2 regions of the Paenibacillus sp. FSL R7-0204 genome follow, and region 1 is predicted to be linked to the other one. Evidence: riboswitches for the same ligand, from Rfam matches in the RefSeq annotation. Region 1 holds a riboswitch; the other holds the start of a gene.
The links. A riboswitch is a leader RNA that binds a small molecule or an ion and turns the genes downstream of it on or off. The one in region 1 is predicted to bind cyclic di-AMP.

Region 1 (7,497 bases):
GATGAACCCCGTGAGCGGCCCCCCTTCTTCGTAGGCTTCAGGCATCATGCTGGAGGACACCATGGCAATAATTCCTCCTCCGGCAAAAGAGGCAATCACCGCTTCCGTATAACTGCTTGCGTGATCCATGAACGCATACCCCGCCCCTGAGGCCAGTGTGGAGATAGCGAGTACGCCGAGCCACAGCAGCATAATCTTGCCTTTGCCATAGCCGTCCTGCTTCAGTCCAGCCGTGCTGGACAAGCCCTCGGGAATATTGCTGATGAAGATGGCAATGACTAACAGTACGCTAACGCCTTGACCCGCAATGAGACTTGCGCCGATCATGATCGATTCAGGAATCGCATCCAGTACCGTTCCGGCAAAAATAGCCAGACCTCCGCCCTTGGCATCGCCCTTCCCTGAAGACGCTCTGGCTGAGCGCTTGCGTCCGGCTCCGCCCTTTCGCGAGATCAGCCAGTCAAACAGCGTGAACACCAGTGCTCCGGCGGTGAACCCGATAATCGTCGGGGCCAGCCCGCCTTCACTGGCAGAATCCTCTAGCAATTCATACGCCGCCGCGCCAATCAGCACCCCGGTACCGAACGCCATGATGAAGCCGATCAGCTTGCTTTTAATCCGCAGGAATAAGGCCAAAAGAGCGCCAATCAAGACCGCCGAGCCGGAGACTGCGCCCCATAATAATGCGTTCCCCATTGGATTCACCTTCTTACTAAGATATTGGCATCCTTACAATGCATAAGAATAGTTTACACACGAATGAAGGAAGGCAAACACCCTGCATAGTACAATTAATATATATATGGACAGCAAATTGTTCGGATTCAATTGCATTGAAAGGGGTAACTTAGAATTAACAATCTCTATTAACCGAAGGATGGGATCATACTATGGAAGCAAACGTACAGAAGCTTATCGATTGGCTGGAAGCCCGTAAGGACACAACGCTTGTCATCGAAAAACGGGAGCTGGATGATCTCGACACCGTCCATTTCAAGCTGGAGACCGTAGACTACCGGAACGCTGACGATGTCATTGATAATTATCTGGATAGTGCGGTCATTCTGCGCGGTACAGGCAGTACCCTGAATGCCGATGGAGAGCTGGTGCCCCTGCCGCAGCCGGGATATGAGCTGGCCGTAAGCGGGCTGCAGCTTCAAGAAGTGTCCGAAGCCAAGGTGGATCTGCAGACGAGCCGGGCGAAATATTCGCTGGCCGTAAGCTGATTATCCGGTGGCTCCGGCCGTAAGAATCTAAAGAGGGTGCAGGTCTAAGCCTACATTCCGGCTTAGGACTGCACCCTCTTTTCAAATATAAGAATTTATGTTTTTCACGCTATAAATTATCCTTCTATTTCTCGCCGAAACGGCATCGTCCTTTAAAAGGACGGCAAAGTCGGTTAAACTTGGCAAAAACTATCGTCTATAGTTCTTCCCCGATAATCTCCACTTCCGTCTCCAGCTCCACATCGAACTTGTGCTTCACCGCTGAGCGTACATGCTGGATCAATCCGATATAATCGCTGGCTGTCGCGTTGTCGGCGTTGATAATGAAGCCCGCATGCTTGCGTGAGACCTCAGCGCCGCCGATGCGCGTCCCCTGGAGTCCGCTCTCCTGAATCAGCTGCCCCGCGAACCGGCCCGGCGGCCGCTTAAATACACTGCCGCAGGACGGATACTCCAGCGGTTGCTTCGATTCCCGCAGATAGGTTAACTCATCCATGGACGCCTTAATCGCGGCAGGATCGCCTGGCAGAAGCTTGAATCTCGCCTCCAGTACAATATATTGTCCGCTGGCGAAGATGCTGCTGCGGTATCCCCATTGCAGCTGATCGCTGTGCAGGGTGAGGAGATGGCCTTTCCGGTCGATCACGAGCGCACTGTCCAGCACATCCTTCACTTCACCGCCATAAGCTCCGGCATTCATATACAATGCCCCGCCTACCGTGCCCGGGATGCCGCAGGCGAATTCCAGACCAGTCAGCTTCTGCTCCAGCGCATAGCTTGAGACATCGATAATCTTCGCCCCGCACTGCGCATAGAGCAGCCCGTCACGGATGCCCATCCCGGACAGATCCGAGGTCTGGAGCACGATGCCGCGGATGCCTCCGTCCCGGATAATGACATTGGAGCCGTTGCCGAGAATCGTAAGCGGGATCTGATGATCCTGGGCATAAGCATAGATGCTCTGGATCTCTTCATATGTAACAGGAGCAGCCAAAATATCTGCTTCGCCGCCCATGCGGGTATAGACCAGATTCTTAAGGCTCTCCCGGCGTTTCAGTGAGCCTGCTGTAACAAGCGGCTGCAAATCCTCATATATGTTGTCAATATTCATTCTTCATGCTCCTAACTCTATAAACAAGATAATGGTCGTGCTCGCTGCCGGTTAATTACGGCTTCAGCAACCACAACTTTAACAACGAACAGGCTCCCTTGTCAATGACAGGAGCCTGTTACGAAGCTGCATACAGCATTATTATGTTTCGAAATTCCCAATTATACCCTATTCGCCAGCCGCTCCTCCTCCTACAGCCCGGCTGCTTTGTACGCAGCCAGCTCATAAGGCAAACACAGCGGCACACCTGTACGCGGATCAGGTACAATATCCGCCTCAATGCCGAATACCTCACGCAGCACCGCCGGTGTCATTACCTCGTTCGGAGCGCCTTCGCTGATCACATTGCCGGATTTGATCGCTACCATGTGCTGTGCGTAACGGGAGGCATGGTTCAAATCATGGACAACCATAATGATCGTCCGGCCTTCCTGCTCATTCAGCTTCTGCAGCAGCTGAAGCACCTCCAGCTGATGGGCCATATCCAGGAAGGTCGTCGGCTCATCAAGGAACAGAATATCTGTCTGCTGTGCCAGTGCCATGGCGATCCAGGCCCGCTGCCGCTGTCCGCCGGAGAGGCGGTCAATCGGCCGGTCACGGAATTCATTCATGCCGGTCAGCGCAATCGCATCGGCAATAATGCTGCGGTCTTCAGGCGTCAGGCTGCCGAAGCCCTTCTGATGCGGATACCGTCCATACCCTACCAGCTCAGATACCGTTAAGCCGTCCGGGGCAGTAGGATTCTGCGGCAGAATCGCCAGCTGGCGGGCCACCTCTTTGGTGGAGAGATTGTGAATAGACTTCCCGTCAAGCATGACACTCCCGCTCTTCGGCTTCATGATCCGGGCCATTGTCTTCAGAATCGTGGATTTCCCCGAGCCGTTCGCCCCGACAAGCGCCGTAATCTTCCCTGTCGGAAGCGACAGGTTCAGCCCCTTCACAATCATAGTCTCCGCATATCCGATGCTCAGCTGCTCTGTATTTAAACGTTCCGACATGATAACACTCCTCGTATAAATGTAATGGAGCAAGGCTCCTCTATTATAATTTAGCTATAAAACAGACAAGCTCATTTATTGCTTATAGATTGATGATATTGATTCTCATTATCTCTGTCAACTAAAACGTAAAAACGGCCGCCTCCGCATGAAGCAGAAACAGCCGTCTTCCTATAATCTTCTATATTATTTATGCAGATGGAAAGGAACCGTGGCGATGACAATGTCCTTCTGATTCATCAGATATGAACGGATGAACAAGCTGGTCTGATTATGCAGCACCGCCTGCCACCAGTGCTTGGTCACGAATTGCGGAATCAGGACGGTAATATGATCCGTTGAAGAGGTCTTCCACTCTACTGTATCGATGAACTTCACCAGCGGGCGGATAATGCTGCGGTAGCGGGAACGCAGGACGATCAGGCGTACGCCGGGGTTCCACTCCTCCCACTTCTGCTCCATCTTGTGAATCTCTTCTTCATCGAAACCTACATATACAGCGACCACATTATCCGTCAATGACTTCGCATAGCTGATCGAATGCAGTACAGCGCGGGTCACACCGGCGACCGGAACGACTACGGTGCTTCCTTTGATACAAGGCTTATCGGTTGCCGGACAAATCCGCAGCTGATCGGCAATATTCATATAATGACGGTGAATCCGGTGGAACACGATAATGACGACCGGCAGGAAAATGAAGGCCATCCACACGCTGGAGAATTTGGTGATGATGAAGATCATGGTGATCGTTAACGTGGTGAGCATCCCGACCGTATTCACGGCGAACTTGCTCTGCCAGCCTTGCGGCTTCGTTCTGTACCATTGGACCATCATGCCTAGCTGCGACAGCGTGAACGGAATGAATACCCCTACTGCATATAATGGGATGAGTCCTTCTGTATTCCCGTGAAATGCCGCTACCAGCACTGCCGACATCACGCCGAGGAAAATAATACCGTTGGAGAAGCCCAGCCGGTCGCCGCGCACCATGAAGGCATGGGGCAGATATTTGTCTTTGGCGAACATGAACGCCAGCAGCGGGAAGGCTGAGTACGCCGTGTTGGCTGCCAGAAACAGGATAACCGCAGTAATCCCCTGGATGAAGAAGTACAGTCCGCCGCGCCCGAAGGTAGATTCGGTAATCTGTGAGACCACGGTAGCCTTCTCATCGGGCATGATGCCGTACCAGTAAGCGAGCAGCGTAATGCCCGTGAACATCACCCCGAGAATGAGGCCCATGAGCATCAGCGTTTTAGCTGCATTTTTCTCCGCCGGTGCTTTGAAGTTAGGAATGGCATTGGAGACTGCCTCAACCCCGGTCAGAGCCGAACAGCCGGAGCTGAAGGCCTTCAGCAGCAGGAACATACTCACGTTCGATACCGCCGAGCCAATCTCAGGAACGTGGGCATGGGCGCCGCCGGTCATATATTTGAAGACCCCCGAGATGATGAGCACGAAGATGGAAACAACGAACAGATAGACAGGGATGGCGATGAACGAAGCCGATTCGGTCACCCCGCGCAGATTAACAATCGTTAAGAGTACGATAACAGATACCGCTATGAGGACACTATGATTATGCAGATTTGGAAAAGCTGAAGTGATCGCATCTGTCCCCGCCGAGGCGCTTACCGCCACCGTCAGAATGTAATCCACCAGCAGCGAGCCGCCGGCCAGAAGCCCCGTATGCACCCCAAGATTGGTTTTGGCTACAATATAAGCACCTCCGCCCTGCGGATAAGCGAATATCGTCTGCCGGTAGGACAGGATCAGAATGGCCAGCAAGCCCAGTACGGCTAATGCGATTGGCAAGGAGTACCAGATAGCGGTGAATCCGGCGGCCACCAGTACAATCAGAATTTGTTCTGTTCCGTAGGCTACAGACGAGAGTGCATCAGAAGACAGGACAGCCAGTGCTTTCACCTTGGATAACTTTTCATGATCGAGTTCGTTCGACTTCATCGGACGCCCGATCAATAGTCGTTTAACCTTGCTTACCATTGTAGTAACAGTTCCTCTCTTGGTTAAGTTGAAACGGGCTTTCCCTGCGCTGTTTTCATAAGTGGATTTCATAAATGCAGGCACCAAAATAAGCATACGGAAATGATCCGCATGCCTTCGAGTGCATGGTCATTATCCCACTGCTGGCTTACGAGGTTAGCTGGCGGATTCGGACTGTGGTAGCCCTACGGTTACAGCCCTTGCGGCCTGCTCCGATTCACCCCTTTTGGCCTTGGCCAAAGTGTGGTTCCCCCGTTTTTCCTTCCGGAAAATTCAGCGCATATTCAACTTCTCACAAGGACTAATATTAAGCTACAATGCGACTTCCGTAAAGCGTGGAAACAAATGAAAAAAGAATGAAAAGCACTCAAAACAACCAAATTCATCATCCGGTATGTCTTGATCTTTCATTCTCTTTCATTATCCCTTTAACACGTGATTTTACAGGGTTTTTGTATATTATTTTTCACTAAAATTAAGGGCATTCTCTTCTCTTCCTTCTGCCCCTCAGCTTCTTACTCCGCTGGCTCCTCTTTGCGTCCTGTCCAGAGCAGAATGGAGATTAAGGCAAAGGCTATAAGTGCAAGCAGAGGGACCGTTACAAATCCGAACCAATTCAGATAATCCTTGTTGCACGGTACGCCGATGGTGCAGGGAAGCACCTTGCTGAGCGCCGGAATTTTCTGCTCTGCATAATGATAAATAGAGATACAGCCGCCGATCAGACTAAGAGGAAGCACATAAGGAATGATCCGCTTGTCCGCCCGGTAGGTGGCGATCCCCAGCAGGAACAGCTGCGGGTACATGAAGATCCGCTGGAACCAGCACAGCTTGCAGGGCTCGTAATGCAGGACCTCACTGAGATACAGGCTGCCCGCTACAGCTACCACACAGACGAACCAGGCCAAGTACAGACAATTACGCCGGCAGAAGGCAGAGAAGGCGGTCATTGGGCGGCCCCTGTTCCCGCTGCTGCTGCCTGAATCTGGGCGTCAATCGCCTCCATATTGAACGGCTCTTTCACCTTGATGCCGTTCACGAACAGGGATGGCGTATTCGTTACGCCTGTATCGGTGCCCAGCTTAATATCCCGGTCCAGCTCCTTCTCATAGGTACGGTCATCAATATCCTTGCGCATCAGGTCATAATCCACCGGCAGCTCCAGCTGCTTGGCAAGACTCACCATGAAGTCAGGTGTAGCCCACTCCTTATCTTCATTTCCCTGATTGGCATAGATCGCATCGAAATACTTCCAGAACGCTTCCTGGTTCTGATGATACACCGATAACGCTGCCAGGGAGGCCGTTCTGGAATCCGTGCCGAGGAAGGCCAGATTCACGAAATAGAAGGCTGCTTTATTTTGGTCCACATAACCTTGAACGATCTGCGGTTTGATCACACCGGTGAACTGGGCGCAAGCCGGGCATTTGAAATCGCCGAATTCCACAATTTTGACCGGAGCATCCTCCTTGCCAAGCCGCATCATTTCGCTGTAATTGAAGGCAACCGGCTTACTGTCTGTACCGGCAGGCGAAGAGTCCTTCGAAGCCAGCATGAATAAGCCTACAAAAATAATAACGACAATAGCTACCGTACTCACGATCAGAATTCTCGTTTTCTGCTTCTGCTGTTCCTGCTCTGCCCTGCGCTTCTCCTGCTTGCTCATCTGGGGAGCCATGACATTGTTCTTTTTTGTTTTGCTCAAAGAGAGTTCCTTTCCGTCCTCAGGACTGTCGTGATAAAAGAATAGTTACTTTCAAATTATATAATGTTAACTCTCTTGTTGGCAATCGCTGTCTTATACGGCTTCGTTCTCGTCTGCTGGCTCCCCTTCCCCGGTATCCTTGCCGAAGAATATCTCCGGGGAATGCTCCTGCGACTGCAGCTTAATCCTGAAGAAGAATTGTGTGCCGCCACCCTCTGCCGGTTCTGCCCAGATCTCCCCTTGCATCAGGTCTACCAGCTTCTTGCAGATCGCAAGACCCAGACCCGTGCCGGGGTATTTGCGGGTATGCGACCCGTCCACCTGGGAGAAGGACTGGAAGAGCAGCTGAAGCTTATCCGGGGAGATACCAATGCCGGTGTCGCGCACCATGAATTGCAGCGCCTGAGCGGTCTCCCTGACGCCATAGGACTCCACCTTCACCGTTACCGTACC
Region 2 (7,497 bases), 3.6 Mb from region 1:
GATGCCATCCTCGCCGCCTATGCCCGCAAATACCGCTTCCAGCATCCGACCACCGCTGATTTCCAGAAGGTTGTAGAGAAAGTGACCAAGCAATCCTGGCAGACTTATTTTGAACGGTATGTCTATAGCGGAGGTGCACCCGACTTCGCAGTTGACGATATCAGGCTTACGGTCGGACAGGACAACAGTGACGGCGGGGGCAGCCGCTATAACGCTGTGGTAGATGTAAGTAATAAGGGCAGCCTGTACCCCGATGTTCCCGTGAAATTCACCTTCGCAGACGGGTACACTGTTCAGCAATACTGGAATGGCGAGGGTAAGGCTACCTCCTTTGAGTTAGCATATAAAGCGCCGCTGGTCTCCGCAGAGATCGATCCGGGGCATTCCATTCTGCTGGAGAGCAGGCATCTAAATAATTTCAGAATGGCGGAGCTTGAGCCGCGTACACTCTCCCGCTGGACGCTTAGTGCTTCAACTCTGCTTGAAACCCTGCTCGGAACTCTTGTCTGGTGAGGTGAAGGAATGGTGAAAAGTTCAATTGCCCGCGGTTGGATCAGCATGAAAGAGCAGTTCTATATACTGATTCTGCTATTTATCTACCGGCTGTTCTGGGGATATTTCCTGTACAAATTCATTAAAAGCGCGGTTGTCCCTGTCCTGCTCCGCTACCCGGATGCGAATGCCGGCGGCAGCGGAATAGGCAGGCTGCTGTATTATATCGAAGGGCAGACCGCGCTGCGCACCGACCCTGCCGTTCAGCACTGGCTGTGGATGCTGCTGGCGCTGACAGTGCTAAGGCTGCTGGTGACTCCCTTTATCCGCGCAGGGCTGCTGCACGAGCTTCACCAGGAGCGCGACGGAGCGCGGGGACTGTTCTTTTTTCCCGGAATGAGAAAATATGGGCTGCCGGTGCTGGTGTTCAGCCTCATCGAATGGGCGCTAACCCTCCTGCCGCTCTATTGGCTGCTTCCGCGTATGTACCGTCATCTGCTCAGCGGCGTTCTCGATGTTCAGCTCCTGCTCAAGCTGGTGCCTTATGTTCTGGGCTGGCTGCTCTATCTCTTCCTTGTGCGCAAGCTTCTTCTCTATATGCAGTTCGGCTATACCGCAGGTACCGGCATGTTCTCTTCGCTGCTGATCTGCCTGAAGGTGCTGATGCCTTCCATAGGTATATCCATCATTCTGGGGGCGGGAAGCCTGGCCGTAATTCTGCTCTGCAGCGCCTCTGCTCTGTTCTATCCCGGATTGCCGGCCCTTATGCTCCGCCAGGCAGCTCCGCTGCCCTCCACGCTGTTCGATATGTGGGGAATCGCTGCCCAGTACCACCTTTGGTCCAATAAATCATTTCCACAATAATAAGCTGCTGAAGCGGCATACTAAAGAGAGTCACAGCCCCTCTATCCGGGAGCAGGACTCTTTTTTGCTTGAACCGGAGGACAAAAGCATTTGCAAAAGGATAAATCCTCTGATACAATGATGGCTGTACTAGTAGTAACAAACTTGTAATCTTTCAAGCAAAATCTTCCGTAACTATTGCAATTTAATCAATGCCGATAAGTAACTGTTCTGGTGCATAAAACGCCGAATTCCCTGCACCGGGAAGTGGGGGAACCATATTTTGGGTGAATTGATCTCGCTTTAGAGGGGTCATAGGGGAACCTTCTACCGAATCCTTAAGCTAACCTCGCAGGCCCTGGAAGGAGTACATCTTTTGATTAGTCAGAATTTCAAGAAAAAATGCACCGCAGCAGCGCTGGGTCTTGTGATGGTATTCACACTCGGAGCGGGCAGTGCCTTCGCGGATTCCAAGATGGATACTGTGATTTCAAAAACTATTGGAACGTCGTATAAAACCGGGGGCACAACCACCAGCGGCTTCGACTGTTCCGGATTTACCAAGTATGTGTTCAAGAATGTCGGGCTTACCTTGCCCCGTACCTCCAAAGCACAGTTCAAAGTTGGAACAAGTGTATCCAAGAGCAATCTGCGTTCCGGTGATCTCGTGTTCTTCAATACCCTGGGTAACGGAGTGTCCCATGTCGGTATTTATGTTGGAAACGGGAAGTTCGCACAGTCCTCGAGTTCACGTGGTGTTACCATCAGTTCGATGAGCCAGTCCTACTGGGCCAACCGCTACGTTGGCGCCAAACGAGTAATGAGCACAACAGCCTACCAAGCTGTCGCTTACGATTGACCCCTTGAAGCATACCCCGAATATTTCAGCCTCTAACAACTAAATGTAACTTATACGAGCCCGGGATGATTATTGCCGTAATCATTTCCGGGTTTTTCCTTTTCCTTATTCTACCTTTTACCCGAATCTGCAGCCTTGAAACAGCATTTTCTTGCAAAAACAAAGAAAAAATCATATAAAATAATCCCTGCGCATAGATATGAGTCTTTCGAAAGGACTATAACTCTAAAAAACAGCAAAAAAGATGCATTAATATGTTATAAGTGATTGCCAAGCGCCTTAGTCTTTGTTACAATTATCGCAGTGAGCTTTTAGTAACATTTTTGTAATTATTGAATCGCTTTTAACAAAGGTTTTGTCATGTATTGAATGAACCGCTAATCCTAATCAACAGTCGTGCCGAGTTCCCTAATGAATTAGGGAAACGGGGGAACCACTTTGGGTGAATTGACCTCCTATTCTAAGAGGGGTCATAGGGGACCTTCAACCGAACCCTTAAGCTAACCTCGTAGGCATTGGAAGGGGTATTTACTTTTGAAGAAGAAGCTAGCAGCCGCAGTACTAAGCTTGTCCATTATCTTCACCATCGGAGCAGGAAGCGCTTTCGCGGATTCCAAAATGGATAAAGTGATCGACAAAGCCATCGGAACCAAATACGTGTCCGGCGGTACATCTACTAACGGGTTTGATTGCTCCGGATTTACAATGTATGTTTTTGATAAAGTCGGCATTAACCTGCCACATCAATCCGGCTCCCAGTATCAGATGGGCTCTGCTGTATCCCGTGACGAGATGAGACCGGGCGATCTTGTATTCTTCAATACAAGCGGTAAGGGCGTATCCCATGTCGGTATTTATGTTGGTGACGGCGAATTCGCCCATGCCTCTTCCTCGCGTGGTGTAACCATCAGTTCGCTGAGTGACAGCTATTACGTCAACCGCTACGTTGGCGCCAAACGAATCATGAGTACAGATGCCTACAAGACTGTTGCTTCGGATTCCCAAGACAACGATGATGTACAATAATTCTTTGTAACCTACGCTCTTTTCCGAGATTTTTGCCGAAATCTTGGAGAAGGGCTTTTTTTGTCTATAAAATTACTTACCCGTCTCTATATTTGTAAAACACCGATTCTGCACATTTGGAAAATAATTATTGACGTTTGTCAAGTTTCTGCATTTCCGCAAGGAATTTGCGTCGAAACTGGCTGTTTTTGTATATAATTAATAGAAGAAATGAATTTATGTCCCCTGAAAGGAGGCCTCCCCTAATGATTAGCTCCCCGCTAACCTTTTATGTGGTGCCTATGGAGCCGCAGCATGCCGCTGAGATCTGTGAGTGGAGCTACAAGCCGCCGTATAATATTTACGGCTGGATGTCCTGGGAGCAGATGCAGGCGCTGGGCGTGGAGTTCGGAGACCCGCAGCTGCGAAGTAGGCAATATGTATCGGTTGTGAATGGAGAGGGGGATCTGTGCGGCTTCGCCCAGCTCTTTCCGATGGAGGGGGTAGTCCGGCTTGGAGTCGGAATGCGGCCTGAGCTGTGCGGCCATGGAATGGGGCATCTGTTCATGAAGGCTATTGTGCAGGCAGCACGGTCGCGTTACCCGGAGCGTGAGATCGACCTGGAGGTGCTGACCTGGAACCAGCGCGCCATCCGCGCTTACCAGAAATGCGGGTTCACTATAACGGATACCTATGAACGCCGCACCCCGACCGGCAACAAGCCTTTTTATTGCATGGTCTATGAGGAATAGCACCGGAAACAGATTGTTTTTCAAAAAAATGGATCATTTGTGTTCATTTTTTTGACACACATACTATGATAACGCTTCACCATCCGCTATAATGGAGTCAGCAGCTTACATGGAGGGACGGATGCAGATGCAGAAATGGATCATGAGCGGTTTGTTTTTTGCCGCCTGTGCCTTTGCAGTAATCTTAATGTTTACCTTACCAGGTAAATCCGAGGTAGCCGAACAGAACAAGCCGACCATGCCGGAAGTTGTACTGGACGCTGCGGCCGCAGAAGCCACAGTGAAGGCCAATTGTATCTCCTGCCACGGTGACCAGCTTCAGGGCGGGGCGGGACCCAGCCTGCAGCAGGAAGGCGCTTCGCATGACGCAGCTCAGATCTACAGCATAGTCACCAAGGGCCGCGGACAGATGCCTTCCTTCAAAGACAGGCTGGCCCCTGAAGAGATTGCGAATGTAGCCCTATGGCTGGCAGAGAAGAAATAATCCGCAACCTGTACTCACACCATGCTCTTCATTCTAAATGTATAATGCCCGTGACGAGGATAACGAATGATCCTTGCACGGGCATTTTTATTGAACAGATATTCCTGTTGTCTCCATAGGGGCCTTGTCCTCTAGCGGGTCTTCTCGAATGCCTCATTAAATTCATGCGCCTGGCGGAGATTAAGCTTCTCCACATCTGCAGCCAGCCGCAGAACAACCGTTTTGTAATCAATGGTGATATGCGGGTGATGGTCAAAAGCCTCCGAGATTGTCGCTACCTCATCTACAAAAGCAATTCCCTTCATATATTCACTGAACATATATTTGCGCACCAGCCTATCCCTCTCCAGCTTCCAGCCCTCAAGCTTGCCGATCTGCTCCTGCAGTTGTTCCTCAGTTAATTGCAATTCGTTTCCTCCCTTGCTAAGTTAACGGTTCTTTAAGCCTGCTCTTTCCTTCAAATAAAACATCCCTCAGCTTCTGAAAGTCAAGGGATGTGCCAGGCCAAAGATTTTTGATTAAATGTATTCTGACATCCCGGCAATTAGTACTCCACTTCCAATTTTAACATGGCCGGATGCCCGGGACAAACCTGCTGCCGCATTTTTCCCTGCTTTATACAAGAACGACCGAAGCCAGATCCTCATCGCCCAGCAGAATATTAATGCGGTGTGTTTCTTTATCGTACATTACAACTCCGCTGCCCACCTGAATGACCGGCTCATTGCCCAAGGCGTAGAACAGGTCTTCCGCAAGCGCCTCCCAGACCTCCTGCCTCGATTCCTCCGGCAGATTCGTCCACTCTTCAGGCTCCATTTCAAAAAAAATGTACCCGTCTGCAATCCGTCCAACGGCTCCTGTCAGTTCAACCAGAATTTCACCGTAATCTCTGCCATGCTTAACTCCCACATCAATCACTCCGTTTTCTTTGCTGATGAATAATAACCTACCTTATCTATTATAGCCGAAAAAATCACTTCACAAAAAAGGGAATGATGTCGATAAAGAAGAATATACGTGATTTGGTTACGAACAGAGTGTTCTCCCGCGGTTCAAGGACGAATTACGCGGTTAGTCGATCACTTCTTAATTCTCATGGACGAGGTGCATAAATGGAAATCTCAACAATTCTAGGCCTGGTGTTTGGTCTGATCGCAGTAATCTGGGGGATGATACTCAAGCATGCTCCACTTGCAAGCTTGAACAACCCCGCTGCCTATGTCATTATCTTTCTTGGCACGGCTGCCTCTATCTTCATGGCCTTTCCGATGTCGGAAGTCAAGAATTTCCCTAAGCTGTTGAAGATCCTGTTTACAAAGAAAAAGATGGTCGGTAAGCCCGAACTGATTACCATGTTCATGGAATGGGCTTCCATTACCCGCCGCGAAGGGCTGCTTGCTCTGGAGTCCAATGTCGATGAGATTGAAGATAACTTCCTCCGAAACGGCATGCGGATGATTATTGACGGCAATGATCAGGAGTTCGTCCGTGATGTATTAATGGAAGATATCCATGCCACTGAAGACAGACATAAAGCCGGGGCCTTGATCTTCTCCCAGGCCGGGATGTACGCACCTACGCTGGGGGTACTCGGGGCTGTTATCGGGCTGATTGCCGCCTTGGGGGATATGAGTAACATGGACGTCCTGGCCCATGCAATTGCCGGTGCCTTCATTGCAACCCTGCTTGGGATATTCACCGGTTATGTTATGTGGCACCCTATGGCGAACAAGCTGAAGCGGATATCCAAACGCGAGATTGAAGTCCGCCTGATGATGGTGGAGGGCCTGCTCTCCATTCAGTCCGGGGTGTCTACCATTGCCATTAACCAGAAGCTGTCCGTCTTCCTGACTCCGTCCGAGCGTGCCAAGCTGAGCGAGAAGGAGGGGGCTTCCAGTGAGCAAAAAGACTAGGCATGAGGAACATGAAGAGCATGCCGATGAATCCTGGCTGCTTCCCTATTCCGATCTAATGACCCTGCTGGTTGCTCTATTCCTTGTAATGTATGCCATGAGCGCAACGGACGCCGTGAAATTCCAGCAAATGGCTGAAGCCTTCAATTCAGCGCTCAGCGGCGGTGGCGGTGTCCTGGAGTACCGGTCGGATTCCCCGACCAATACCCAGTTGGACCAGGGCAAGCAGGATAAAATGAACAGTGTGATTGCCAAGAACACCGGCACCTCCGATCTGTCCAAGCTCCGTGCTAAGGAGCAGGAGGATCTGGAGAAGCTGAAGAAGCAGTTCGACCAGTACATCAAGAACAACGGAATGACCGACTTGCTTAGCACCAAGCTGAATCAGTCCCAGCTGATGATCACGATTAGCGACAATGCCCTCTTCGCTTCGGGACAGGCTGTAGTGAAAGATGAATCCCGCCAGTTGGCCAAGTCGATCTCAACGATGCTGCAGCAATTCCCTGATTATGAAGTATTGGTGCAGGGGCATACCGATAATGTTCCGATCTCCAACAGCACGTACTCCTCGAACTGGGATCTTAGTGTAGATCGTGCCCTTGAGTTCATGAAGATTCTGCTGCTGAATCCCAACCTGGACCCGACGAAGTTCAGCCCGACCGGCTCTGGCGAATATCATCCCATCGCTAGCAATGCTACGGCTGCCGGGCGGGCCAAGAACCGCCGGGTAGAAGTATCCATCCTACGTAAATATAAGGACGCTGCTGCGGAGACAACGGATGTCTCTAATGTAACAGCTCCCTGATAGTAAGGAAACCAATAAGAGCTGCTTCGAACGGCCCTACCAGGGTCTATCGGAGCAGCTCTTATTATAAGTATGGGCATTATAATCTTATTGCAGCTGATAGTTCAGCATAGCCCCCAGCTCTTGCTTCTCTTCCTGGGACAGCTCCCGCCATTCTCCGGTCTTCAGTGCGCCAAGGCGGATATTCATTACCCGGATGCGCTGCAGCCGCCGGACTTCATAACCGAAGGCGCTGCACATGCGGCGAATTTGCCGGTTCTTGCCCTCAGTCAGCACGATACGGAATACCCGCTCACTAATACGCGTAATTTCACAGGGAAGTGTCTTACTGCCCAGAATTTTCA

Region 2: linked by a shared signal. The riboswitch ahead of MKX42_RS00500 (C40 family peptidase) and the one ahead of MKX42_RS16420 (APC family permease) in region 1 are both predicted to bind cyclic di-AMP.

Annotation. Positions count from the first base shown of each region.
Region 1 is NZ_JBBOCA010000001.1:3,690,327-3,697,823, reverse strand. Features, by position in the region: gene MKX42_RS16440 (ZIP family metal transporter) at 1-696, opposite strand, end outside; gene MKX42_RS16435 (hypothetical protein) at 891-1,226, shown strand; gene murB (UDP-N-acetylmuramate dehydrogenase) at 1,423-2,337, opposite strand; gene MKX42_RS16425 (ABC transporter ATP-binding protein) at 2,529-3,335, opposite strand; gene MKX42_RS16420 (APC family permease) at 3,522-5,339, opposite strand; cyclic di-AMP (ydaO/yuaA leader) riboswitch at 5,469-5,628, opposite strand; gene MKX42_RS16415 (disulfide oxidoreductase) at 5,855-6,289, opposite strand; gene MKX42_RS16410 (DsbA family protein) at 6,286-7,044, opposite strand; gene MKX42_RS16405 (sensor histidine kinase) at 7,138-7,497, opposite strand, start outside.
Region 2 is NZ_JBBOCA010000001.1:96,716-104,212, forward strand. Features, by position in the region: gene MKX42_RS00485 (M1 family aminopeptidase) at 1-513, shown strand, start outside; gene MKX42_RS00490 (hypothetical protein) at 523-1,356, shown strand; cyclic di-AMP (ydaO/yuaA leader) riboswitch at 1,570-1,708, shown strand; gene MKX42_RS00495 (C40 family peptidase) at 1,766-2,194, shown strand; cyclic di-AMP (ydaO/yuaA leader) riboswitch at 2,582-2,724, shown strand; gene MKX42_RS00500 (C40 family peptidase) at 2,729-3,220, shown strand; gene MKX42_RS00505 (GNAT family N-acetyltransferase) at 3,466-3,951, shown strand; gene MKX42_RS00510 (c-type cytochrome) at 4,079-4,435, shown strand; gene MKX42_RS00515 (4a-hydroxytetrahydrobiopterin dehydratase) at 4,567-4,842, opposite strand; gene MKX42_RS00520 (hypothetical protein) at 5,051-5,344, opposite strand; gene motA (flagellar motor stator protein MotA) at 5,548-6,348, shown strand; gene motB (flagellar motor protein MotB) at 6,332-7,153, shown strand; gene MKX42_RS00535 (pseudouridine synthase) at 7,241-7,497, opposite strand, start outside.